Regions from separate parts of the Clostridium sp. RTP31139st1_H3_RTP31139_211217 genome, predicted to be linked through region 2. Evidence: a T-box and tRNA genes for the amino acid it is inferred to sense, from the RefSeq annotation. Region 2 holds a T-box; the other holds one or more tRNA genes.
The links. A T-box is a leader RNA that pairs with one kind of tRNA and senses whether it is charged. The one in region 2 lies ahead of trpS (tryptophan--tRNA ligase), so its partner is inferred to be a tRNA-Trp.
Positions count from the first base shown of each region.

Region 1: it has a tRNA-Trp gene. The T-box ahead of trpS (tryptophan--tRNA ligase) is inferred to sense a tRNA for this amino acid. The anticodon was not compared.

Region 1 covers NZ_JBCOAB010000054.1:20-3,237, forward strand. The annotation lists gene rimI (ribosomal protein S18-alanine N-acetyltransferase) at 34-495, opposite strand; gene tsaB (tRNA (adenosine(37)-N6)-threonylcarbamoyltransferase complex dimerization subunit type 1 TsaB) at 479-1,195, opposite strand; gene tsaE (tRNA (adenosine(37)-N6)-threonylcarbamoyltransferase complex ATPase subunit type 1 TsaE) at 1,192-1,653, opposite strand; tRNA gene ABUA17_RS16045 (tRNA-Trp) at 1,867-1,940, shown strand; gene recQ (DNA helicase RecQ) at 2,098-3,218, shown strand, end outside.
Region 2 covers NZ_JBCOAB010000001.1:124,742-127,959, forward strand. The annotation lists gene ABUA17_RS00640 (TetR/AcrR family transcriptional regulator) at 1-548, shown strand, start outside; gene trpS (tryptophan--tRNA ligase) at 595-1,611, opposite strand; T-box leader at 1,722-1,970, opposite strand; gene ABUA17_RS00650 (biotin--[acetyl-CoA-carboxylase] ligase) at 2,122-3,102, shown strand; gene ABUA17_RS00655 (biotin transporter BioY) at 3,103-3,218, shown strand, end outside.

The sequences.
Region 1 (3,218 bases), on a different contig from region 2:
ATATAGAAAAAGAGCTATCGCTAGCGGATTTTTTTACCCGCTATTGCGACAGCTCCTTTTCCACATTATAATGGCATCTTCACCATTATCAGAATAATAACCTTTTCTTAAACCTTCTTCTTTAAAATCAAATTTTTTATAAAGATTTTGAGCTGGTATATTTGAAGCTCTAACTTCTAAAGTAATATCTTCACAATTAAAAGTTTTGCACATTTCAAATAGTTTTATCAACAAATTTGATGCAATGCCTTGCTTCCTATATTTTGGGCTTACAGCAATATTTGTAATATCACCTTCGCCAGCAATTATCCACACACCAACAAATCCAATGACTTCTCCTGTTGATAAATCTTGTGCAATAACATATTTTGCTAATGGATTATTTAATTCATTACTAATAGAATCTAAGGTCCAAGGAATAGCAAAACATTCTTTACTTAACTCATATACACCGTTTATATGAGATTCATTCATAAGACTATAATCTATTTTCATTTTTCATAGCCAGCCTTTGCTCAAGTTCTCTTTCTGCTTGAGGTTTTTTAATATAAAGAGGAGCAGAATTCATATCATCAATATCTCCAGCTTTAATTTTTTCCATTCCAAGCTCACCTAAAGATGAAGCTCTTATGATACTTAAATGATTTGGAGCAAATTCACAATTGTTAACATTATTAATTAAGAATTCTTTATGTTTAAATACTCCATCACCAGTAAATATAACCTTTTCGCCTTTTTCATTTAATATATTAGCAAGTTCAGTTAAATCTAAAGCTGTACAGTCTAATATTTTTGTCAAATTTCCTTCTATATTTTTATAAAGACCAGTATAAACATTATCTCTTAATGCATCCATTACTGGACAAATTATACCATCAAAAGTTAATAAAGAATTAGCTAGTGCATCTAAACTAGAAATGGAAACGTACGGTTTATTAGATCCCATACTTAAACCTTTAATAGTAGCCATTCCGATTCTAAGTCCTGTAAATGAACCAGGGCCCTTAGAAACGACAAATCCATCAATTTCGTTTATATCAACTTCACAGTCTTTTAATAACATTTCTATTTTTTTCATTAATATAATAGAATGCTCTCTTTTGAAGTTTAATGTATATTCGCCTAAGATATACTCATCTTTAAGTAAAGCTACAGTAGTCACTAAAGATGAAGAATCTACGCTTAAAACTATCATATTTTTAGCTCCTTTATATAATCATATCTTTCTCCATATGGAGTTATAGTAATTGTTCTGTAATCTTCGCCCTTTTCTAAATCTTTTTCTATATAAATATGTAGAAAATCTTTTGGAAGTATTTCTTCAATATAATTAGCCCATTCAATAATTGAAACGGCATCTGAAAAAATGTAATCATCAAATCCAATTGCGTATATTTCATCAGGATCTGAAACTCTATAAACATCAAAATGATTCAATTTTAAACGACCAGAATCATATTCATTTACAATTGTAAAAGTTGGGCTTGTTATGTAATCAGTTATTTCTAAGCCTTTCGCAATTCCTTTTGTTATATGGGTTTTGCCAGTACCTAAATCCCCAGTTAAACAAACTATATCCCCAGGTTTTAATATTTTACCAAGTGATATACCAAGGTTTGTAGTTTCTTCAACACTATTAACAGAAAAAACCATGTTAAAATCCTCCCTTTTAGGTTAGTTAGGAGTTAGTAGTGATTAGTTATAAGCTAAATTAAATTTTAACTCTAAACTTTTAACTAGTAACTCTTAATAGTATTTGCTATTTTATATTTTATCCAAAAAGTACGAAAAAGAAAAGAATTATAAAAAAATAGTAGAAAAAATATTGATTTTATTAATAACATAATGTATAATGATTTTGTACTAAGGGGTATCGTATATCGGTAGTACAGTAGTCTCCAAAACTATTAGGCTAGGTTCGATTCCTAGTACCCCTGCCATAGAAGCTAGTAAGAATTTCTTGCTAGCTTTTTTTTTATAAAAAAGAGATAAAGCAAATTTGTGATATTACACAAAAAGAACAAATGTTTGAATAAGTTTAGTAGTAATGTTAATAATTAAGAAGAAAAATATTTTATTGAGTAGTAAGGAGAATTTATGGATAGAGCATTAGATATATTAAAACAATATTATGGATATAGTTCATTTAGAGAAGGGCAAGAAAATATAATAAGAGAAATACTAAATGGTAATGATGTTTTAACTATAATGCCAACTGGTGGGGGAAAATCTATTTGTTATCAAGTACCTGCAATGTTGTTAGATGGTATAACAATAGTAATTTCTCCATTAATCTCGCTTATGAAAGATCAAGTTGATAATATAAATAATTTAGGGATTAAGTCAGCATATATTAATTCTTCATTAAATAATATTGAAATAAATAATATTTTAGATGAAGCTGCAAAAAATGAAATAAAAATATTATATGTGGCACCAGAAAGATTAGAATCACATGTGTTTTTAGAACTTATAGCTAGTATTAATGTTTCAATGGTGGCTGTAGATGAAGCACATTGTGTATCGCAATGGGGGCACGATTTTAGAAGTAGTTATAGGAGAATTAGTAGGGTAGTTTCACTTTTGAGAAATAGACCTATAGTTGCAGCATTTACAGCAACAGCAACTGCTGAAGTTAGAGATGACATAATAAAATTATTAGAATTAAATAATCCTAAGATATTTATATCTGGTTTTGATAGAAAAAATCTTAAGATAATAATAGAAAAGGGTGTAAATAAGAAAAATTACATTTTAGACTATATAAATAGCAATAAGGATGAATCAGGTATAATTTATTGTTCTACTAGAAAAGAGGTTGATAGTTTATATGACTTATTAATTTCTAAAGGATTAGAAGTGGAAAAATATCATGCTGGATTAAATGATGAATATAGGAAAGAGGTTCAAGAAAGTTTTATTTATGATAAGGTAAATATAATAATTGCAACAAATGCTTTTGGTATGGGGATTGATAAACCAAATGTTAGATATGTAATACATTATAATATGCCTAAAAATATTGAGGGATATTACCAAGAAATAGGTAGAGCAGGGAGAGATGGAGAAGACAGTGAATGTATAATGCTATTTTCACCTGGAGATGTTCAAACTCAAAAATATATTATTGAAACTGCAACAGAAAATACTGTAAGAAAAGAAAATGAGCTTGAAAAACTTCAAACTATGATAAATTTAGTTTACACACAAGATTGTTA
Region 2 (3,218 bases):
GACTAAAACTAAATGAATCTTTAATGATACTAATAAAAGATAAAAACATTAATCAAATTACTGTTAAAGAACTTACAGACTTAGCTGACATAAATAGAAAGACTTTTTATTTACATTATAAGGATATCTTTGATATGGTAGACAACATTAAAGAGCAATTACTAGTAGAACTTGAGAGTGTAATATTATTTCACAATTCATCTTGTACTAACTCTGATGAGCCTTATTCATTAATGAAAGATATATTGGAATTTATTGATAAGAATAGTGAGCTATTATCAATTTTCTTAGGTCCTCATATTAATGCGGATTCTATTTTTATAGAGAAAATTAAGGAAATTATGAAAAGACTATGCATAGATGTTTGGAATAGATTATATCCTAATGCTGATCCTAAAAAATATGACTACTATTATTCTTTTACTTATTATGGAATAATAGGGCTAATTCAAGATTGGATAAATACTAGTAAACAAGAAAGTATAGAATACATGGCGAAACTTACTAGCGACTTGGTAGAAAGTTCCTCAAAAATATTATATTCATAAAATACAAAAATAATTAGACCATAGGTGGTCTAATTATTTCAATAGCTTATTTAAAATACTCAATTCCTATAGCATTTCTTACATCTCTTAATGTATTAGATGCTATTTTTCTTGCATTATTACTACCTTCTTTCAGTACCTCATATACATAATCTAAATTTTTCTCATATTCCTTTCTCCTATTTCTAATTGGTTCTAGCTCAGCTTGAATTATTTCATTTAAATATTTTTTTACTTTTACATCACCAAGTCCCCCTCTTTGATAATGCATTTTCATTTCTTGCAATTTATCTATTTCATTGCAAAAGGCATCTAAATAGATAAAAACAGTATTATTTTCTATAGTTCCTGGATCTTCTACTCTAATATGATTAGGATCAGTATACATTGACATTACCTTATTTTTTATTACATCTGGTTCATCACTAAGATAAATTGCATTATTTAATGACTTACTCATTTTTGCTTTTCCATCAATACCAGGTAATCTACCTAATCCTTCCTTTGGTAATATAGCCCTAGGCTCTACTAGAACATCTTCTTTATAAATATTATTAAAACTTCTTACTATTTCTCTTGTTTGTTCTATCATAGGAAGTTGATCTTCACCTACTGGTACTATATTTGCTTTAAACGCTGTAATATCTGCTGCTTGACTTACTGGATAAATCATAAATCCCGCAGGAATACTCATATTAAAATTTCTTTCTTTTATTTCACTTTTAACTGTTGGATTTCTTTCTAGCCTTGCAACTGTAACTAAATTTAAATAATGCATTGTAAGTTCATTTAATTCTGGAATTTGTGATTGAATAAAAATAGTAGATTTTGATGGATTTATTCCTACAGATAAATAATCTAAAGCAACCTCTATTAAATTATTTCTTATTTTTTCAGGGTTTCGTGCATTATCAGTTAATGCTTGTTGATCTGCAATCATAATATAGCTATTATATAATTCACTATTTTGCAAGGTAACCCTATTCTTTAAAGAACCTATATAATGTCCTATATGAAGTTTTCCCGTTGGTCTATCTCCTGTTAAAAGTGTTTCTTTTTTCATTACTTTCACTCCTTATTTCATAACTTTTTCTATCTATTGTTTATTCAAAACTTCTAGATGTATTATTCTTGAATAATAATTTTAAAAACAAAAAAACTCCCTCCTATAACTAATAGGACGAAGTTATTATCCGTGTTGCCACCTAAATTGTATAAATAAATTTATACCACTCTAACTAAAGTACTAACATACTTTAACTGCTGTAAGGTGCAGTTCACCACTAAGATACTCTTAAAACTTTAATTTCACCTTGTTCCTCAAAGGTCCATTCATTAAATTTTTTCTTGCTAAGCTTCCACCACTCCTAGCTCTCTTTATTGAACCTAAATTTAATTACTCTTCCTCTTCATAGGATTTTTTTATACTTTTAATGTATTATATTCCTCTATTTTGTAAATGTCAAACATTTGAGAAGACTAATTTAATATCGCCTTTAATTGTTAACCATTTAATATATTTTGATTGACAAACTATTTTATCTTCAATATAATACTTTCTATGGAGGTAATTATGTTAATAAAAGGAAAAGTTTTAAAAATTTTAGAAGAAAATAAAGGTAAAAATATTTCTGGTGAGGAAATTGCTAAAAAACTTAATATTTCGAGAACTTCCATATGGAAAGCAATTAATGCACTTAGAAGTGAAGGCTATACAATAAATGCTGTTACTAATAAAGGTTATTCCCTAGCAACAAATACAGATTTTATTTCTAAAGAAGGTATTTCTTTATATTTAAATAATGAATATTCAAACATTGATATCTATACTTACAAATTAGTCTCTTCTACTAATGATGTTGCAAAAACTTTAGCTTTAAATGGTGCTAAACATGGTACGGTTATAATTTCCGAAGAACAAAGTGTAGGTAAAGGTAGGCTTGGTCGAGTATTTTATTCACCAGCTAATACTGGAATTTATATGAGCATTATACTTAGACCTAATTTAACTGCAATGGATTCAGTTTTAATAACAACTTCTGCTTCTGTTGCTATATGTAATGCAATTCAAAAAGTAACAGGAATAGAATGCCAAATAAAATGGATAAACGATATTTACTTAAACAATAAAAAAGTAGGAGGAATATTAACAGAAGCTTCTACTAATTTTGAAAGTGGAACTATTGATTATTTAATTTTAGGAATAGGACTTAACTTTAATAAGCCTAAAGAAAGTTTCCCTAAAGAACTTGAAACAATAGCCTCTTCATTATTTAGTAATAACAATGGAAATATCAATAGAAATATTCTTTGTGCAGAAATAGTAAATAATATCCTAAGTATGATTCCTCAAATTAAAAGTTATGACTTTATATCTGAATATAAGAAAAGAAGTATTATTTTAAATAATGAAATTGTCTATATAAGTGCTGGTGTTTCATCCATTGGTAAAGCTATTGATATAAATAATGATGGTTCTTTAGTTGTTAAACATGATGATGGTTCTATAAAAGTTTTAAATTCTGGTGAAGTAACTATTAGGAGGTTAAATTAAATGAATAAATTATCAACGAAATCACTTATTTTATGTTCACTTTTTGCTGCATTAATTGCTGTTGGTGCTTTTATTAAAATTCCAATACCTGTAGTACCATTTACTTTACAAGTTTT